DNA from 4 places in the Mesorhizobium delmotii genome. Region 4 is predicted to be linked to each of the others. Evidence: predicted binding sites of a transcription regulator. Region 4 holds the regulator's gene; each other region holds the start of a gene.
The links. The regulator PhoB, encoded in region 4, activates phosphate uptake and scavenging genes when phosphate is short. The targets are predictions, from matches to a motif close to TGTCATNNANCTGTCAT.
Positions count from the first base shown of each region.

Region 1 (5,130 bases), on a different contig from region 4:
CGGCCAGAGATACTGCGTCCAGCCATAGATGAAGAGGATCACGAACAGCGCCGCGATGTTGGTGCGCGACAACGGCAAGAGAATATCGAAGAAGAAGCGCCATGGCCCGGCGCCGTCGACACGCGCCGCCTCGACCAATTCGCCCGGTATGGTCATGAAGAACTGGCGGAACAGCAGCGTCGCGGTGGCCGAGGCGATCAGCGGGATGATCAGGCCGGCATAGGTGTCGATCATGCCGAGATCGACCATCACCTTGTAGGTCGGCAGGATGCGCACCTCCACGGGAAGCATCAAGGTGATGAAGATCAGCCAGAAGAAGGTCATGCGCAGCGGAAAGCGGAAGAACACGATCGCATAGGCCGACAGGATCGAGATGAAGATCTTTCCCACCGCAACGCCAAACGCCATGATCGTGGTGTTGAGGAGCAGTTGGCCGACGCTGACGCCGCCGATGCGGCCAATGCCGCCGAACAGCGCCTCGCTGTAATTGTTCCATAGCTGGCCGCCGGGCAAGAGCGGCAGTGGCGGCCTGAGGATGGTTTGCAGCGTGTGTGTCGAGGCAACGAAGGTGTAGTAGATCGGAAAAGCCACGATCAATATGCCGAAGATGAGCACGGCATGGGCGATGAAGGTGCGGAGCGGGGCTTGGCCGATCATCGCTGACCTCAACCGTAATGGACTTTGCGTTCCACGTAGCGGAACTGGATGGCGGTAAGCGCGATGACGATGGCCATCAGGATGACCGACTGCGCCGCCGAGTCACCCAGGATCAGATTGACGAAGCCGTCATTGTAGACCTTGTAGACCAGCGTCTCGGTCGTCTTGCCCGGCCCGCCGCCGGTGACGGCATGAACGATGCCGAAAGTGTCGAACAGGGCATAGACCGTGTTGACGACCAGCAGGAAAAAGGTCGTCGGCGCGAGCAGCGGGAAGACGATAGTCCAGAAGCGCTTGGTCTCACCGGCGCCATCCATGGCCGCCGCCTCGATCAGCGTTTTCGGCACCGCCTGCAGGCCGGCGACGAAGAACAGGAAATTGTAGCTGATCTGCTTCCAGGCAGCCGCCGATACCAGCAGGATCATGGCGTGGGTGCCGTTGAGCAGCGGATCCCAGGCGATGCCGAGGCTTCTCAGCAAATAGGCCAACGAGCCGATCGAAGGATTGAACAGAAAAAGCCACAGCATGCCGGCAATCGCCGGCGCCACGGCGTAAGGCCATATCAACAGTGTGCGGTAGAGGCCTTTGCCGCGCACTGCCTTCTCGGCCATGACCGCAAGCAAGAGGGCCACACCCATGGCAACGATCGCCGTCGCAAGCGAAAACACCACCGTGACCTTGATCGAGTTGAGGTAGGCCGGATCGGCCAGCACTTTGCGGAAATTGGCGAACCAGACGAACTTGGTCCTCAGCCCGAACGGGTCCTGTCTGAGCATCGACTGGTAAAGCGCCTGACCGGCCGGCCAGTAGAAGAAAACCAGTGTTATGGCGAGTTGTGGCGCCACCAGCAGGAAGGGCAGGATCTTGTTGGGAAAGACGATGCGTGGAGACAGGCTGATTTTCCCTCGCTATCCAGGGGTCGCCCACGCGAGCTCGCGTGGGCGATATTCCAATCGACCAACCGAGATAATCTCGTCAGTTCTCTAGCGCTTCCTTGATCGCGGCGTTGCCGCGCGTGACCGCGTTGTCAAGCGCCTGCTGAGCGGTTTGCTGGCCGGCCAGCATCTTCTCCAACTCCTCGTTCTGGATATCGCGCACCTGCGGCAGATTCGGCAGGCGCACGCCCTTCGAGTTGTCGGTCGGCGCCTTGCCCGTCATCTGCAGGATGGGCGTCTCGCGGCCGGGGTTCTTGTCATAGAATCCTGATTTCTTGGTCGCCTCGTACGCAGCGAGCGTCACCGGCAGGTATCCCGACTTCTGGTGCAGATATTCCTGCACATCGGTCTTGGACAGGTAGGCGAAGAAGGCCGCGACGCCCTTATATTGCTCGTCCGACTTGTTGCCGAACACCCACAGGCTGGCACCGCCCGGCGTGGTGTTCTGCGGTGCGCCCTTGGCGTCGGTATCGTAGGGAAGCTGGCCGATGCCATAGTTCATGCCGGACTTGACGATGTCGCCGAGACCGCCCGAGGATTCGGTGAAGATGCCGCATTCGCCAGCAAGGAAGATCTGCTTGGCTTCGGACGTGCGCCCGCCATATTTGAAGGTGCCGTCCTTGGCGAGGTCTGCGAGCGCCTGGAAGTGGTTGACGAAAATCGGCGCGTTGATCTTGAGTTCGACATCACCGCCGGCCAGACCGTTCTGCTGGGTGGCCCACGACACGTCATTCCATGCCGCGAAATTCTCCAGATGGATCCAGGTCAGCCAGGTCGAGGTATAGCCGCATGAGGCGGCGCCGCTCGTCTTGATCTTCTTGGCAGCTTCCCACACCTCGTTCCAGGTCTTGGGCGGGTTGTTCACGTCGAGGCCCGCCTTCTGGAAGATGTCCTTGCTGTAGTAGAGGATCGGCGAGGAGGAGTTGTAGGGGAAGGACAGCATGGTGCCGTCCGGCTTCGAATAATAGCCGACGATGCCGGGCAGATACTGGCTCTTGTCGAAGATCATCCCGGCACCTGTCATCACCTCGGCCACCGGCTTGATCGCACCCTCGGCCGCCATCATCACGCCGGTGCCGACATCGAACACCTGGAGGATATCTGGCGCCTGTCCGGCGCGGAAGGCAGCGATGCCGGCATTCAGCGTCTCGGGGTAGGTGCCCTTGAACACCGGAACCAGCTCATAGTCGCTCTGACTGGCGTTGAAATCCTTGGAGATCTTGTCGACGACCTCGGCGTTGGCACCGGTCATGGCGTGCCACCAGCTGATCTGCGTGACGGCGAAGGCGGAGGTGGTGGAAAGCAGGGTCAAGGTGGCGGCAACACCGGCCGCGAAGCCGAAGAACTTCATGTTTCATCTCCCGTTTTGTCATTGGCGAAAGGGCACTCTCGCAAAGGCAATATGTGCCGCTCGTGACAATTGGACAACGGATTTGTTGCGGATCGATGAACTCGATCTCCACTTAAAGTGGCGCACGCTTCCGAATGATAGTCGATGGAAAGGAATTGCCAAGCCGGCTTACTGTTCGAACAAAGGCGACGGTGACCGGCAATCGCCGGCGCCTAAAGCGCGTCGCATTTGAATGGATGCGACGCGCTTTAGGTTCTTGTTTTAATGCATGTCGTTATCGCACTGCGCACCCTCGGGTCAGGCCCTGGGTCAGGCCCGAGGGCATGCTTGTGCGCGACATGCATTAGTCGGACTTGCCGAGCGCCGTCTCGACCAGCCGCTTGGCATCCGGGCTCGACCACTCGGCAGGGCCGTTCATGTGAGCGATCAGGCAGCCTTCACCGTCGATCAGCATGGTGACCGGCAGGCCGAGCGCCAGGCCGCGCGTCTTGAGATCGTTGAACAGCGCCATCGTCGAATCACGGTAATAGCCGAGCGCCTCGACGCCGATTTCCTTGAGGAACTTCTTCGGCTTGGTGTCGTCGCCGGCATCGACATTGACCGCGACGACCTCGAAGGCGTCGCTGCCCATTTCTTTCTGCAGCGCGTCGAGCGCCGGCATTTCGGCGCGGCACGGCGCGCACCATGTCGCCCACAGATTGAGCAGCACCGTCTTGCCGGCATGGTCGGCGAGCGTCATCGGCTTGCCGCCAGGGTCGTTGAAGGCAAGGCTTTTCAGCGATTGCGGCGGATCGGCCGGCAAGAGTGCGGCAACCTGGCCGGTGGCAGCCGCCGCGACCGTCTTGGCGCGGTCAGCCTTGGCGGCGCAGGCGACATCGTCCTTGCTGTCGTCAACGGCGACTTGAGCGGGCGCGTTGTTGCCAGAACCGCTCTCGCTGACATATACCGCGACCGCGCCGGCCAGCACGCCCGCCACCAAAGCGGCGAGGATGAGGCGCGGGGCCGGAAAAAATTGATTGCCGTCTGCCATTTTTAAAAACTGCTCCGGAGCACGGGTTATAGCGATGAGCGACAAGAAGGCCAGCAACCAGATGTGGGGCGGACGTTTTGCCTCGGGTCCGGCCGCGATCATGGAAGCCATCAACGCGTCGATCTCGTTCGACCGCAAGCTCTACGCGCAGGATATCAGAGGCTCGATCGCCCATAGCGAGATGCTGGCGCAAACGGGCATTATTTCGGCGGCCGATCAAGAAAAAATCGCTCACGGGCTGAACACGATCCTGGCAGAGATCGAAGCCGGCACGTTCGAGTTCTCGACCAGGCTGGAAGACATCCACATGAATGTCGAGGCTCGCCTTGCGGAACTGATCGGGCCGGCCGCCGGCCGCCTGCACACCGCCCGTTCGCGCAACGACCAGGTGGCGGTCGATCTTAGACTGTGGGTCAAGGACGAGTGCTTTCGCGTCGCCGGGGCCCTGAAGGGCCTGATCACGGCGTTCCTAGAACGGGCCGAGGAGCATGCGGCAACTGTGATGCCTGGCTTCACCCATATGCAGGCGGCGCAGCCGGTGACCTTCGGCCACCACTGCATGGCCTATGTCGAGATGTTTTCGCGCGACCTGTCGCGTGTTCGCGACGCCATCGAACGGATGGACGAAAGCCCGCTCGGTGCCGCCGCCCTTGCCGGCACCAGCTTTCCGATCGACCGGCACAAGACGGCCAAGGCGCTCGGCTTCCGCGAGCCGATGCGCAATTCCCTGGACAGCGTTTCGGACCGCGATTTCGCGCTTGAATTCTTAGGGCTGGCGGCAATCTGCGCGACGCATCTGTCGCGGCTGGCCGAAGAGATCATCATCTGGTCGACGCCGCAATTCGGCTTCGTCAGGCTGTCGGACTCATTCTCTACCGGCTCCTCGATCATGCCGCAGAAAAAGAACCCCGACGCCGCCGAACTGGTGCGCGGCAAGACCGGCCGCGTCACTGGCCATCTGGTCGGTCTGCTGACGGTGATGAAGGGCATGCCGCTGACCTATGGCAAGGACATGCAGGAGGACAAGGAATCCGTGTTCGACGCCGCCGAGACGCTTGACCTGATGCTGGCGGCGATGACCGGCATGGTGCGCGACATGACGGTGAACGCTGCCGCCATGAAGAAGGCCGCCGGGTCAGGCTATGCGACCGCGACCG
Region 1 covers NZ_FUIG01000025.1:96,835-101,964, reverse strand. The annotation lists gene ugpE (sn-glycerol-3-phosphate ABC transporter permease UgpE) at 1-657, opposite strand, end outside; gene ugpA (sn-glycerol-3-phosphate ABC transporter permease UgpA) at 666-1,550, opposite strand; gene ugpB (sn-glycerol-3-phosphate ABC transporter substrate-binding protein UgpB) at 1,633-2,943, opposite strand; gene tlpA (thiol:disulfide interchange protein TlpA) at 3,287-3,973, opposite strand; gene argH (argininosuccinate lyase) at 4,008-5,130, shown strand, end outside.
Region 1: ugpB (sn-glycerol-3-phosphate ABC transporter substrate-binding protein UgpB) is a predicted target of PhoB. The motif match lies at 3,006-3,022, and genes of this name have one in related genera.

Region 2 (5,130 bases), on a different contig from region 4:
CGTCACGCCCAGACCGAGGCGGGCATAGGCGAGTGCGTGCCGGCCGACGCCGCAACCGAGATCGAGCACCTTGAGAGCGCCTCTGGCAGCCAGCCTTGCCGCGAAGGACGCCACGTCCGGTTCCGGCGTAAGCCAGTCTGCGCGGCCGTGCGGCGTGGCCCAGCGATCGTTCCAGGCGAGGTGGGCAGTGTCGGTTTTCATAATGGATATATTCCTTTTTTAGGCCTGCTGGTTTCAATGCCCGTCCATCACCCGGGTGCGGGTATGGGCGCCAACCTGTTCGACGATAACGACGAGGCCGAAGATCATCAGGATGATGGTCGCGGCGGTCGGGTAGTCGAACATGTCCATGGAGACCTTCAGTTCCAGTCCGATGCCGCCGGCCCCGACCAAGCCGAGCACCACCGAGGAGCGCACCGCCTTTTCGAGGGCGAACAGCGTGGTCGTGATGAAGGCAGGCGTCGCCGCCGGCATTACGGCGCAGAAAATGGTGTCGATGCGTCGGACGCCCTGGGCCTGCAGAGCTTCGGCCGGTCCCTTGTCGACATCCTCCATCGCCTCGGCAAAAAAGCGGCCGCAGAAGCCGGCCGTGTCGACGGCTATCGCAAGAGTACCCGCAAACGGCCCGAGCCCGACCGCGATGACGAAAATCAGCGCCCAGACCAGATCGGGCACCGTGCGAAATATTGCAACGACGCTGCGCGCCGCGAAATTGAGCCAGCGGCTGCCGAGCAGACCCCTCGCCGAAAGCACCGCGAGCGGTATCGAGATCACAGCGCCGACGACCGTGCCGGCGACCGCCATCTGGAACGTCTCGATAAGAGCGGACGAGAGGGACGGCAGCCGCTCCAGGCTTGGGGGCCACGCACGCGAAAAGAAATCGCCGAGCGCCGGCAGGCCCGTCGCCAGTTCGGCAAGCGACCAGCCGGTCCCATCGAGGGACCAGATAAGTACGCCCAGGCCGACCGCGTAGAGAAGAAATGCCAGCGCGGACGGCCGCTCGAAACGAACGGGCATGCCGGGCTGGCGGGGAATGTCAGTCGTAGAGGCCACGAAGGTCTCCGATCGCCAACCCATGCGAGGGTGCGTCCAGCGCCAGTCTTCCTTCACGCAGTCCCACGACGCGTCGCCCATGTGCGAGCGCATGATCCAGATTGTGGGTGGTGAAGACGAGCGTCGCGCCGGTCTCGCGCACGACCCGGGCAAAGACCTCCATCATTTCTTCGCCGGCCGCGGGGTCGAGGCTGGCGGCGGGCTCGTCCGCCAGGACGAGGCGCGGTTCGGCCACCAGCGCACGCGCTATCGCCACCCGCTGCGACTGGCCGCCGGAAAGGCTGTCCACGCGGCGCATGGCAAGGTCCGCGAGCCCCACCCGGTCGAGCGCCGCAAGCGCCCGCCTGCGCGAATCGATCGGTGCAAGCGCCTGGACCCAGCTTCGCGGGCCTGGTCTCGCTGCAAGCAGACCATGCACGACATTGGACAGCGCCGTCAGCCTGGGGACGAGATTGTGCTTTTGCGCGACAAATCCGATACCAGACCGCAGACGCCGCAAGTCGCCGGCTCTCAATTCGCCCAGATCGCTCCCGAAGATCGAAACCGAACCGCCTGCGGGCGCGACAAACCCCAGCAGGCACTTCAGCAGCGTGGACTTGCCGGCCCCGTTCGCCCCGATGAGCGCCACGGCCTCTCCGCGCCCTACGGTGAAACTCACGTCGGAAAACACCGGGGGATGCCCGCCATAGCGTGCGAGAAGCCGGTCGACGGACAGATCGGCCGTTTGGAGTTTGACCGGCTCATATTCGCCAAGGCGGGCCGGGGCGACGTTCATTCGCCGACGAACTCCGAGAACTGCGGATAGCCGATGGTGGTGTACATGGCGCGCACCGGCGCATAGGCCTCGTCGTCGACCTCGACGATGTCCATGCCTGTGAACTTTTCGTTTTCGCCGCCGACGGAGACGATGCCCTCGATGATGGCCGCCTTGCTTTCGATCATCTTGGTGCGGATGGATTCGCCGACGGCCGGATCGACATGCGCGCCGACCATCAGGAGATCGTTTGGCAGGTCGCCGGAGCGGGCGATGACGCGGAATGCGCCGGGCGGCGTCGACTCGTCCTTGTCGCGGACCCCGCGCGTCCAGCTCGTATAGTTGACGCCGATGGCCTCGACATCGCCGCGCTTCAGCGCCTCATGGGCCACCGCGCGCGACGTGTGGGTGACGTCGACGCCGCTCTGGGGGTCGATGCCATAATCCGCGAGCAGCTGCGACGGGCACAGATGCCCCGACGTCGATCCGATATCGTCCAGCGCAACTTTCTTGCCCGCGAGATCCGCCGGCTTCACGAAAAGCGAATCCGCCTTGACCACGATCGCGCAGAAATAGTCCGGACGGCTGAGGCCGATCAGCGACTTGGCGTCCGTCATCTTGTTGATGACGACGTACTCGGCCGGCCCGGTGATGACGAAATCAACCCGCTTGGCTCGGAGCGCTTCGGCCGCGGCCGTGCGGTTGCTGACCGGGAAGAACTCGAATGTGTGGCCGGACGCCTGTTCCAGCGCGGACTTGAACGGACCCCATTCCGTTTGAAGCCGCTCCAGTCCCTCGACGTCGGTGATCGCCAGCTTGAAATTCTCTGCCTGCGCCAAGCTGGTTGTCGCGAGGGCCAGTGTCGCCGCCGTCAGGATCGTCGAAATCCGCATGGTCGTCCCCTGTCGTCTTCGGTTGCTTTCCGATGGCATACGACCGGGAAATGACGCTGCGATTGCAGGCTCGTGACATCTTTGCGAAATCGTTCAAGAACGCCGGGGCGCACCTGGGATAGTCCAAGCTGATGTAGCGGTTTAGCCGACCATCTGCACAACGGTAACATTTCCGTCGTTTCCGACGACTATAGGTTGCGCATCACTTCTGATTCGGGGGACCAGATGGCGGATTCAGTGCAAGAAGCAAATCTTTCGTTCGAGCAGCAAATGGCGGTGGAACGGCCCGACGCCGGCCCCGTGCCCAAGAGCGCTGCGAACTGGGGCATCAAGGATCTGGCCATCCTGCCCGGTGATGTCCAGAAGACCCGACGCCTTCGCAGCCCGAAGTTCGAAGGTCTGCCGGCCGACGCCAGCACCATGTTCGAGCAGCTGTCCGTCACCCTGGAACAGGTTGTCGGCTCCAACGATCTACGCCCGGCCTGGTGGCTGGAGGAAGGTGCAGCTCGCTCGCGCGCCGTCTGCAAGACCGACGCTTCTGGTGTCGACTACAAAGGGCGCTCCGGCACCTGGAGCGGGTCCGGTTTTCTGGTCGCGCCGGGTATACTGTGCACCAACCATCACGTCCTCAACAGCAAGGAGGTCGCCGCCCGCAGTCGCGCGCTCTTCGATTTCGCGGCTCTTACCGACGGGAGTGTGCGACAGGTCTCAACTTTCCGCCTGCGTCCCGATCTCCTTTTCTGGACTAGCCCGGTCGTCGCCACCGGCGGCAAGGGCGGTCTCGATGTCACGTTTGTCGCCGTCGAAGGCCAACCCGGCTCGACCTTCGGCAGCATTCCGCTTCTGCGGCAGGCCTTTGTGGTGGCTGACGAAGACAAGCTGAATGTCATCCAGCACCCAAATGGACGCCTCAAGGAAGTCGCGATCCGCAACAACACGGTGGTGTTCCAAAACACCCAGGTCATCCACTACGAGTCCGACACCGAGGCGGGCAGTTCGGGCGCGCCGGTGATGAATGACGGTTGGGAGCTCGTGGCGCTTCACCATGCGGCGAAAGACAAGTCGAACGAAGGCATCAAGTTCTCGGCGATCGCCGCTGCTCTGGAACTCGAGGCACAAACCGGCAACGCAGATGCGGCGCGGCTTCTCGAACTTTTCGCGGGCACGGATGAACTGGCCGGGTTCTTCGGCACCCTCGGTCGCGCGGTTGTCCAGAACGACAGCGGTATGGAGCGGGTCGTCGATGCCTACAACGGCGACGATCAGGATCTCGATATCGGATTCTGGAACATCGAATGGTTCAACAAGCGCTGGCAGGACAAGCTTGATTCCGTCGCGCGTATCATTGTCGAAATGAACCTCGACGTCTGGGTGTTCGTGGAATCGAGCCTCGAAGCAACCGAGGCTTTGGCCCGGCATTTGGAAACCAGCTATCAGACCAAGTCCTGGGGGGTGCTCGCCAGCCAGGACGCCGCTTCGGAGCGACAGATCACGACGGTAATGTGGAACAAGAGCTCGGTCGGGGTGGCGGCGAAAACCTGGCCTGAAAAGGTCGAGCGCTGGTTCCAGGTTGACAGCCGTCAATTCGATGATCTCGGCCTCGAGGCCGTCCACGGCAAGGTGTTCGACCGCTATCCGGCGCTGTACGAGGTGACGGCGAAGATCCACGGCATGGATTCCACGTTCAACCTCGTCCCCATCCATCTGAAGGCCAAGGACGAGGGCAGCCTGCGCCGGCAGATGGCGGCGCGCCTGCTCGCCGAAGCTGTCGCCGAGCTCGCCCAGGACCCCGGCTTCGACAACGACTGGATCATCGGCGGCGACGCCAATGCGACCTTGGCGTCCGGAGACCTCGACGCGCTGACCTCCGTCGGCCTGACCGCGCTTACCGCACAAGATGCTTCGGACAAGCAGATCACCTACGTCAAGGCGCCCTTCAAGTCTCTGATCGACCATGTCTTCATCTCGCCCAATCTCGTGCCGGACGGCCGGGATTTCATGATCGTCGCGCTCGACCGAACCATCGACCGATTCCTGGAAGTCTCCGATCACCGCCCGATCCTCTTGCGTCTGGCCGCCACAGCGCCAGCGGATGCCGCGCCGTCCGTCGGCCAGCCATTGACCGAAGACGAGGCGCGGCGCCTGTCGCGCGGTCTGCGCCGGCGCAACGAGCCGGCGGCCGGGGCTCGGACACTGGCGGAAGCTCGGGCACGGCTTGCCGACAGGAGCACCTACTATGACGCGGCCGCCGATGCGGTGGTCCGCGAGGCGTATTGGACCGGGATTTCGGCGGGTACGGCGGGCTTCACCCAAACAGTGGCCGGGACTCTGAAGCAAACCCACACCACGCCCTTAAACTACGAGCCTTCAAAGCACGTCTATCCGTGGGTCGACGTCCGTCCGAACGCGATGGTGCAGAGCATCTATTCC
Region 2 covers NZ_FUIG01000048.1:18,906-24,035, reverse strand. The annotation lists gene BQ8482_RS29495 (class I SAM-dependent methyltransferase) at 1-201, opposite strand, end outside; gene phnE (phosphonate ABC transporter, permease protein PhnE) at 235-1,053, opposite strand; gene BQ8482_RS29485 (phosphonate ABC transporter ATP-binding protein) at 1,037-1,828, opposite strand; gene BQ8482_RS29480 (PhnD/SsuA/transferrin family substrate-binding protein) at 1,825-2,700, opposite strand; gene BQ8482_RS38410 (endonuclease) at 2,938-5,130, shown strand, end outside.
Region 2: BQ8482_RS29480 (PhnD/SsuA/transferrin family substrate-binding protein) is a predicted target of PhoB. The motif match lies at 2,740-2,756, and genes of this name have one in related genera.

Region 3 (5,130 bases), on a different contig from region 4:
GGCTACCGGCTGCGGACCTGACCGGCGCGGGATAAAAAAGGAGGGGCTTCGGTCGAGCCAAAACCCCTCCTCCACGATTTACCGGCGTGGACCTGGAGTGAGATGAGCTAGACCGCGATTTTGCCACCGCCCTGCTTGGTGATGGCGACGACCGATGGCCGCACTGGCATATCGGGCTTGAAGTCGGGCCAGCGGGTCGACAGGTCCTCATAGTAAGAGGGTCGGCCAAAAGGCTCCCAGTCTTCGCCGCCATCGGCCGGATGCTGGACCGCGACGAAGGCGGTCTGGTCGTCGGGCGTGAATAGCGGGCCACACAGTTCAGCACCGATCGGCACGCGGAAGAACAGCTTTGATGTCGCCCGCGCCTCGCCCTCGGTGTCGACCGCCCACAGGCCGTCGGTACGGCCGGTGGCCTTCGGGCCCTGTCCATCGGTCGAGACCCAGAGCCGGCCGGCCGAATCGATGGCGCAATTGTCCGGCATGCCGAACCAGCCATTGGCGGTGGTTGCGGTCGAGAAGGTGGCGCCGACTTCGGCCACCGAGGGATCGCCGCATTTCAGCAGCACTTCCCACTTGCCCTTGGCAGCAGTGAAATCGCCACCGTCCTCGACGATCTCGATGATGTGGCCGAAGGCGTTTTCGGCGCGCGGGTTGGCGGCATCGACCTGATCCGTCTTGCGCTTCGAATTGTTGGTCAGCATGACGTAGACTTTGCCGGTCGTCGGATTGGGCTGGATATCCTCGGGGCGATCCATCTTGGTGGCGCCGAGCAGATCGGCGGCACGGCGCGTCTCGATCAGCACGTCGGCCTGGCTGGCAAAGCCGTTCTCCGCCGTCAGCGGGCCCTGGCCGAAGACGATGGGCAGCCATTCGATCGACCCGTCCTCGGCGAATTTGGCGACGTAGAGCGTGCCGTCGTCGAGAAGATCCATGTTGGCGGCGCGATCCTCGGCGTTGAACTTGCCGGCGGTGACGAATTTGTAGACATAGTCGAAGCGCTCGTCGTCGCCGAGATAAAAGACGACACGGCCATCCTTGGCGACGATCGATTCAGCGCCCTCATGCTTGAAGCGGCCCATGGCAGTGCGCTTCTTCGGCACCGAGGTCGGATCGTTGACGTCGACCTCAACGATCCAGCCGAAGCGGTTGGGCTCGTTCGGCTCCTTGCCGATGTCGAAGCGGTCATAATGCGCAGCCCATTCATAGGCGCCTTCGGGAATGCCCAGGCGCTTGTAGTTGGCGGCTTCGGCGTGATCGGCCGGCAATTCGCCGGAGAAATAGCCGTGGATGTTTTCCTCGGCCATGACGTAGGTGCCCCAGGGCGTGACGCCGCCGGCACAATTGTTGACGGTGCCGATGGCCTTCGTGCCGGTCGGATCGGCACTGGTCTTGACGCGGTCGTGGCCGGCGACGGGGCCGGACAGTGCCATCTCGGTGTTCGAGGTGATGCGGCGATTGAGCTTGCCGTCGCGCACTACTTGCCATTTGCCTGATACCTTGCGGATCTCGACGATGGTGCCGCCATGGGCGGCCATCTCGACGTCGACCTGTTCCTTGCTCAGCGGCGCCTGCTTGGCCTCGCCCTCGACGATAGTGACGAGGCCCGGAAACATCAGATGCGGGTTGGTGTATTCGTGGTTGACCACCAGCAGGCCATGCTCGGCCGAGCCGTCGAGCGGGATGTAGCCGACATAGTCGTTGTTGTAGCCAAACTGTCTTTCCTGGGCCTGCGCCGACTGTTTTGTCGGATCGAATTCCGGCGAATCGGCAAACAGCGGATCGCCCCAGCGCAACAGCACATCGGCGTCATAGCCGGCGGCGACATGATGCTTGTCGTCGACGCCCGCCTCGACCTCGTCGAAGGTGAAGGCCGAGCCGCCGTTGGCGCGGGCATCGTCGGCGAGGATCAGCGCCAGCGGGCTGACGGTTGCAGCGATGGCGGTTGCCGCGAGCGATCCCTGCAGGAAACCACGGCGCGAGAAACGCGCGGCGATGATCTCGCCCATCGTCTGGTTGTCGGTGGGATTGGCACCTGGCCCATCGTTTTCCTCAAGCAGGCTGGTGCGGAAATGGGCGTCGGGGGAGCGATGTTCAGTCATGGGGGCTTACCTCTGGCTTCTTTGGGATGGCTGGAGAGAATGCTTGACTGACCGCCTATCGCCGGCAGATCACAGTTTGATGACGTTGCCGGCCATTTCCAGCCCCGATTTCGTGTCCATGATCAGCCCCGGCTTGACCGCGACCGACGCTTCGGAAACAAGACCTGCGGCAGGCGCGGAGGCACCGCGTCGAGAGGGACAAAAAAGTGAGTTTCTGGGGACTGGGGCAGCTCGGCATTTCGACTGTGATCTTCCTGCTGGCGGCGACGGCGGCCAAGCAATGGGGACTGGCGCCCAGCCTCGGCAAGATCGTTCTGACTCTGGCGCTCTATTCGGCGGGCAATCTGATCATGCTGAGGCTGATCCGTGAATTCGGCATGTCGGTGTCGTTCAGCCTGTCGGCGGTGATCCAGCTGGTGTCGGTGAACGTAGTGGCACTGGTGTTCTTCGGCGAGCGCGTCAATGCGTTGCAGGCGACCGGCATCGTGCTCGCTATCGCAGCGGTGGCACTGATCACGCTCGGGCCCTATCTGCAAAAACTGTAATTACGCATGACCCCGAAAATCGGAATCGATTTCGCTGGGGATCATGCGCCAATCAAAGTGCTACAGCGTCCTTTTGCGCGTCCAAAAGGACGCGGCGCTGTAGGACGAATGGGCCGATGAAGAATACCACAAGCAAGCTGCTCAACTGGATCGAATTCCCGGTGCTGCTGGCCGGACTGGTCATCGCCGGCGGACTGTGGGGGTTTGAGGAACTGATGGAGGTGGCGCGAGACACTACGCCGCACGCCTTCGACACGGAAATCCTGCTCGCCTTCCGTGAAGCCGGCCAGCCCGACAATCCGATCGGACCGCCATGGCTGGAAGGGGCGATGCGCGACATCACCAGCCTCGGCAGCGCCAGCGTGCTCGTGCTGATGACGGCGGCGGTGATCGTCTATCTGCTGCTGATCCACAGGCCGGGACCAGCGTTTCTCGTTTTCGTAGCAGTGGCGGGCGGGCAGGCCCTGTCGAGCACGCTGAAGCTCGGAATCGACCGGCCGCGCCCCGATCTGGTCTCGCATCTCGCCGACGTGGCATCGCTTTCGTTTCCGAGCGGCCACGCGATGCTGTCGGCGGTGACATATTTGACGCTGGGCAGCATGGCGTCGCGCTTCCTGCCTGGGCGAACGACCAAGGTCTATGTGCTGGCACTGGCGGTGCTGACCACCCTGCTGGTCGGCATCAGCCGCGTCTATCTCGGCGTTCATTGGCCATCCGACGTGCTGGCCGGCTGGTGCGCCGGCTTCGCCTGGGCGATGCTGTGCTGGCTGGCTGCATGGGCGCTACAGCGATGGCGCGGGCAGACCGACGGCGGCTGAACCGGCTGGTCAGAACGACGCTGTGTCGGTCAGCGCGCGGTCAAATCAGCGTGTTGACGAGCTCATGCCCGCAACCTGCCAGCAGGAAAAATCGTCGACACCAAGAACGTCGATCTCATCAAAAGCCTTGAAAACTCTCAACTGCTTAATCCCTTTGAATTTCGATTGCTGAAAATTGAAGACCGCCGTGGCTATTTCCGCCAGACGACGCGTAACGCGCGAGCTCTGCAGGACACAAGCGGTTTTGGTGCGCGCACATGCCTGACATGTGCATTGTGATGGCTGAACCATCATAATAATGGTATTATAAATGGGAATGCAAAACTCAGACGAGGGCTCTTTAGCCGATGATCACTGCCGCGCAGATGCGCGCCGCAAAGGCGCTGGCCGGCATCGATCAGAAGACGCTCGCCGAGCGCGCCGGGGTTTCGCTTCCAACCATTCAGCGCATGGAAGCGACGGCGACCGCCGACAGTCCTGCCGATGATCCCGCCGCCTCCTTGGCTTTTATGCGTGCCCCAAACCGCTGTGCGCGGGCGCAACTGGAAAAAGCCCCCCGGGAGAGGTCTAAACCTCCTCCTCATTTGTCAACGATCTCGGGACGGATTCCGACGCAAGCACCGCGTCAGCCGGCGGCGCCGGGCGCGCTGGCGTCTTCGTGCGGCGCGGCGGCCGGGTCGGCGCGCGCCTTGCGCGCGAGCTTTTTTGTCGAGCGCCTGGGCCCATCGCCGAACAGATCGCCTGCCGCCGCGAGACAGGTCTTTTTCAGGCTTTTCTCCGAGCGCTTCAACAGCTTGCTCAGGAGCCGCGTTTCCTGAGGAGAGCCGAGCGGCCGCTCGCCGGCATCGAGAAGGTTGCGCAGGACGAATACATCATGCAGTTCGCCCAGCTTTTCGCCGAGTTCGTCGACCGCCTTGCGCCGGGCCTTGATCGGCGTCGGCCACAGCCTTCCAAGCAGCGACAGATGCATGCCGTGAGTCTTCGCCGCCTTGCGCAGATCGTGGAAATCGTCGGCATCACCGCGGGAGCCTGCCTTGTCCAGCGCCTTTCTGGCGCGACGCAGACTGATGCGGGCGCCTTCGGCAAGCACATCGGCGGCCTGTTCGGGCTGGTCGGGCAAGGCTAACGTATCGATGCGGCTGATGCCGTCCTCGCAAGCGGCAGTCGCGGCAGCTATCGCGGCGCCGAGGCCAGTTCCACCATGCAATTCGTGCTGGCGCGCCACCAGCGTGTCGCGAACGGCATCGAGACCGCCGCCAGCGCTTTGCTCGGGAAAGTTTTTTGCCAGCCGGTCGATGGTTTCAACCAGCGCGGTCGCCTCGCGCGGTTCGGCAAGCAGGGCAGCCACCTCTCGGTAGCATTGGTTCTCGGTACTGCAAAATGTCTCGTCTCCGGGGCGGACCAGGCGCAGCAAGGCACGTATCTTCTTCAGCCGCCTGCGGCATTTGTGCAGCGCCTGCTCCGGCCTGTCACGCGCCGCGTCCAGATGGACGAGCGCCTTGCCGATCTCCTCGGCGAGGATGCGCCTGACCTCGCCGGTTAACGGCAGGCGCGGATCGATGCGATAGCTCATGCGGCGATCTCCGGAACCCCCTCGATGGCGAGCGACGCGTTGTAGAACCTCTGCTCGCCGGTGACTTCGCGGCCGAGCCAATCTGGCAGCATTTC
Region 3 covers NZ_FUIG01000013.1:73,672-78,801, reverse strand. The annotation lists gene BQ8482_RS01825 (ABC transporter permease) at 1-21, shown strand, start outside; gene BQ8482_RS01820 (PhoX family protein) at 108-2,099, opposite strand; gene BQ8482_RS01815 (hypothetical protein) at 2,306-2,644, shown strand; gene BQ8482_RS01810 (phosphatase PAP2 family protein) at 2,761-3,462, shown strand; partial or broken gene BQ8482_RS38920 (helix-turn-helix domain-containing protein) at 3,810-3,923, shown strand; gene BQ8482_RS01795 (CHAD domain-containing protein) at 4,088-5,035, opposite strand; gene BQ8482_RS01790 (CYTH domain-containing protein) at 5,032-5,130, opposite strand, start outside.
Region 3: BQ8482_RS01820 (PhoX family protein) is a predicted target of PhoB. The motif match lies at 2,168-2,184, and genes of this name have one in related genera.

Region 4 (5,130 bases):
CGGAAGCATCGCGAAAGATTTCCGACAAGATGATCGTCTGGCTCGACACGCTGAAGAGCGCCGGCCTGATCGAAAGCCGGTTCAACTCGATCTTCTTCTTCACCGGCGCAAGCCGCGAGCCGGAACTGGCCGGTGTCTGGGGCGCGGTCGTCGGATCGTTCCTGACCATGATCGTTACGCTCGCCATCGCCTTCCCGATCGGCGTTTCGGCGGCGATCTATCTTGAGGAATTTGCCCCCAAGAACCGGCTGACGACGATCATCGAAGTGAATATCAACAATCTGGCGGCGGTGCCTTCGATCGTCTTCGGCCTGCTTGGACTTGCCGTATTCCTGAATTTCTTCGGCATGCCGCGCTCAGCCCCGGTGGTCGGCGGCATGGTGCTGGCGCTGATGACCCTGCCGATCATCATTATCGCCTCGCGCGCTTCGTTGCGCGCCGTGCCGCCGTCGATCCGCGAGGCGGCGCTCGGCATCGGAGCGTCCAAGGTCCAGACCGTATTCCATCACGTCCTGCCGCTGGCGATGCCGGGTATCATGACCGGCACCATCCTCGGAATGGCGCATGCGCTGGGCGAAACCGCGCCGTTGCTGATGATCGGCATGGTCGCCTTCATCGTCGACATTCCCGGCGGCTTCACCGATCCCGCGACGATCCTGCCGGTGCAGATATTCATGTGGGCGGATTTCCCGGAAGCTGGATTCCAGCAGAAGACTTCGGCGGCGATTTTGATTTTGCTGCTGTTTTTGGTCATCATGAACGCCATCGCGGTGATACTGCGCAGGCGCTTCGAGCGGCGCTGGTAAGGAGTAGAGGATATGAACATCATGACGGAAGCCGGCGTCGAGCAGAAACTGAGCAGCGGAACCAATGCCCCTTCGATCAAGATGAAGGGCGAAAAGGTCTCTGTTCATTACGGCGAGAAGCGAGCTCTGTTCGACGTGGATATCGATGTCCGCGAGAACCAGGTGACGGCGTTGATCGGCCCATCGGGCTGTGGCAAGTCGACCTTCCTGCGGTGCCTGAACCGAATGAACGACACCATCGATATCGCGCGGGTGAGCGGCAAGATCACGCTCGACGGCGAGGATGTCTACGACCCGAAGATCGATGTCGTCGAGCTGCGAGCCCGCGTCGGCATGGTATTCCAGAAGCCGAACCCGTTTCCGAAGTCGATCTATGAAAACGTCGCCTACGGTCCGCGCATTCACGGCCTGGCCAGGAGCAAGGCCGAGCTGGACGGCATCGTTGAATCGAGCCTGAAGAAGGCCGGCCTGTTCAACGAGGTCAAGGATCGCCTGCTCGAGTCGGGTACCGGTCTCTCCGGCGGACAGCAGCAGCGCCTGTGCATCGCGCGCGCCATCGCCGTATCGCCGGAAGTGATCCTGATGGACGAGCCCTGTTCGGCGCTCGATCCGATCGCCACCGCCCGCGTCGAGGAACTGATTGACGAACTGCGCCAGAACTACACGATCGTCATCGTCACCCATTCGATGCAGCAGGCAGCGCGCGTGTCGCAACGCACGGCGATGTTCCATCTCGGCTATCTGGTCGAGGAGGGCGCGACCGACAAGATGTTCACCAACCCCGACGACAAGCGCACCCAGGACTACATCACCGGCCGGTTCGGCTGAGCGGTCCGGCGGCGAATTTCGAACACGAGGACAGTATCATGGGTGAACACACCGTCGCATCTTTCGACGAGGAACTGGAGCACATCGACAGGCTGATCCGCGATATGGACGAGCTCGCCGCCGCGATGGTCGCAGCCTCGATCCGCGCGTTGCTTGCATCAGACAATGCGATGGCGCAGCGCGTCGTCTCGGACGACGCCATCATGGATGCGCGGCAGCGCGAACTCGACGATAGTGCGATCACGCTGATCGCCAAGCGGCAGCCGATGGCGCAAGATCTGCGCGCCGTGGTTGGCGCAATCCGCATGGCCGGCGATCTCGAGCGCATCGGCGACCTGGCCAAGAACATAGCCAAGCGGGTCAGCGCAGTCGGGCAGAGCGCCACGCCGCGTAATCTCTCGCACGGTATCGACGCGATGGCGGATCTCGTTCTTGTGCAGCTCCGCGGCGTGGTCGAGCACTATGTGTCGCGCAATGCCGGCGCGTTGAAAGAACTGCGCGCCGACGACCAGAAGATCGACGTGAAATATACGGCGGTTTTTCGCGAACTCCTGACCTACATGATGGAGGATCCGCGCAACATCACCGCCTGCACGCATCTTCTGTTCTGCGCCAAGAATCTCGAGCGTATCGGCGATCACGTCACCAACATCGCCGAAAACGCCTACTATGTCGTGACCGGGCAGCAATTGCCGGCGGATCGCCCGAAGCTCGACGAAACGACGATGTCGGCGCCGGCGACATGACGGGGGTGACCGGTCGATGATCGCGCCACGCATCATGGTGGTGGAGGACGAAGAGCCGCTGGGCGTCCTCCTCCGCTACAATCTGGAATCCGAAGGCTATCAGGTCGAGGTGGTGACGCGCGGCGACGAGGCCGAAATCCGGCTGCAGGAAAACGTGCCCGATCTTCTGGTGCTCGACTGGATGGTGCCGGCGGTTTCCGGCATCGAGCTTTGCCGACGCCTTCGGATGCGCCCCGAAACCGAGCGGCTGCCGATCATCATGCTGACCGCACGCGGCGAGGAGAGCGACCGGGTGCGCGGCCTCTCGACAGGGGCCGACGACTACCTGGTCAAGCCGTTCTCGACACCGGAATTCATGGCCAGGATCAAGGCGCTGCTGCGCCGCGCCAAGCCCGAAGTGCTGTCCAGCGTGCTGAAGGTCGGCGACATCATGCTCGATCGCGAATCGCACAGGGTCTATCGCAAGAAGAGCGAGATCCGGCTCGGGCCAACCGAGTTCCGGCTGCTCGAATTCATGATGCGGCACCCGGGTCGGGTCTTCTCGCGCAGCCAGTTGCTAGACAATGTCTGGGGCGAGACGATCTACATCGACGAGCGCACGGTGGACGTCCATGTCGGACGGTTGCGCAAGGCGGTCAACAATGGTCGCATGCCCGATGTCATCCGCACCATCCGCGGCGCGGGCTATGCGATCAGGGAAGACTAGCTGATATTCAGGTGATGCCGGCCTGCGACCGGCGATTTCCTGCGATTCCGGTACGTACCCAAAAGTACGCTCCGTTCCGGTTCTCGGAACTCACGCAGTCTGGTCGGCTCGCGCCCGTCTTCGAGCCGGCGCGGCCTGACCTGAATCTCAACACATCCCCAAGTTGCAATCCGCCGTTGTTCCTTGCCTTTCGGAGTCAGGCCACGTGCTTCCTGATCATGCCGGACTTCCCTTGTATGCCCGGCGCGAAAATCTCCTGGTCGACGAAGCTCAGCGCCCGCAAGGCGCAGCCTTCGCGGATCAGCGGCAGCTCGTTCGTCTCGGTGTCGAAGGAAATCGAACCCGAATGATGGCCGCCGGCGGTCTGGGCGATGGCCTCGCGCAGGGCCGGCTCGATCAGGTCGAAGGCGGCAGCGTTGGCGCCGACCATGGCGACCGGCGCCGGATCGATCAGCGCGAACAGGCTGCCGAGCCCGAAGCCGAGCGCTTCGCCGGCCTTGCGGTAGGCTTCGCGCTCCGGTCCGTCCGCCTGGCGCGCCCGGGCCGCCAGTGCCCGCATCTCGGCGTCGCTGACATCGGCGACCGGCTCTGCGTTCTCGCTCAATTGCCTTGCGTTGCGCCAGATGGCGTAGTTGCCGGCATAGGCCTCGACGCAGCCGCGCCGCCCGCAGCGACAAAGCGCGCCGCCCGGCCGATGAATCATGTGGCCGAATTCGCCGCCCGAGGAATGGGTGCCGGTGAACAGTTCGCCCTTCAGCACCAGCCCCATACCGATGCCGTGCGAGAGCAGGATGGCGATGAAATCGTCGCGGTAGCGATCCGGCTCGCGCCAGCGCAGCGCCACGGCCATCATGTTGCAGTCGTTCTCCATGATGGCCGGGATGCCGAACTCGCGTTCCAGAATGTCGGCGAAGGCGATGTTAGTCTGCGGCGTGATCGGCGACCACAACATGGCGCGCGCATGCGAATCGGTGATGCCCTGGATCGCCAGCGCGATGCGGGCGACGCTTTGGACGTCGAGGTCGGGGTCTTCGATCCGGCGCCGCACGATGGCGACACATTCGTCGATCAGCTCGTCGCGCGACATGGTCAGCGTGTCCAGCCGGCGTTGTTCCTCGGCGACCACCTGTCCGGCATAATCGATGACAGCGACCGACAGGAAATTCAGCGACAACACGACCGCCAATACCGCAGCGGCTTCCGGATTGAGGCTGAGGCCGACCTGCGGTCGGCCGCGTTTCATCGAAACGGTCTCGCTCGCCTTGCTCTCGGTCAGGATGCCTTCCTGGATCAGGTCGGAAGAGATCGCCGATATGGTCGAATGGCTGAGGCCGGTGGTTGCGGCGATCTCGGTCCGCGACGGCTGGCCGGCCCGGCGTACCGCAGAAATCACCATGGCCCGGTTGCGCCGGCGCAAATCGTCATGACGGATTCCAACCGACATTCTTTTGCTTCCTCCCTATTGCCGCGGCCGCTCATGAATCGGAAGCCGTCGGTAATGTCCGACAAATAGTGGCAGAAGCAGCAGGCCCTGTCATTATTTATTCCGAGGCTCGAAATAAGTCGGCAGGGACATTAAAATCCATCGGAATTGATGTTGACAGCGCTCCGCCGTTGGACCAGTATTTTTTCGAGGCTCGAAAAAATAGTGGCCTTTGTGCCGGCCTTCGGGCCAGTTGGTCGCGCCGTACGCGGCGCAGGGAGGATATCATGAAGAGATTCGCAGCCGCCATTCTGGCGGGGGTTGCCATGTCGCTGACGCTCGCGTCGGCCGCACAGGCCAAGGACAAGGTCATTGGCGTTTCGTGGTCGAATTTCCAGGAAGAGCGTTGGAAGACCGACGAAGCCGCCATGAAGACTGCGATCGAGGCAGCCGGCGACAAGTATATTTCCGCCGATGCACAGTCCAATCCCGGCAAGCAGCTGACCGATGTCGAGAGCCTGATCTCGCAGGGCGCCAACGCGCTGATCATCCTTGCGCAGGACGCCTCGGCCATCGGGCCGGCGGTGCAGAAGGCGCTGGACGAAGGCATTCCGGTCGTCG
Region 4 covers NZ_FUIG01000043.1:141,379-146,508, forward strand. The annotation lists gene pstA (phosphate ABC transporter permease PstA) at 1-806, shown strand, start outside; gene pstB (phosphate ABC transporter ATP-binding protein PstB) at 819-1,634, shown strand; gene phoU (phosphate signaling complex protein PhoU) at 1,673-2,380, shown strand; gene phoB (phosphate regulon transcriptional regulator PhoB) at 2,397-3,086, shown strand; gene BQ8482_RS26205 (ROK family protein) at 3,283-4,530, opposite strand; gene xylF (D-xylose ABC transporter substrate-binding protein) at 4,797-5,130, shown strand, end outside.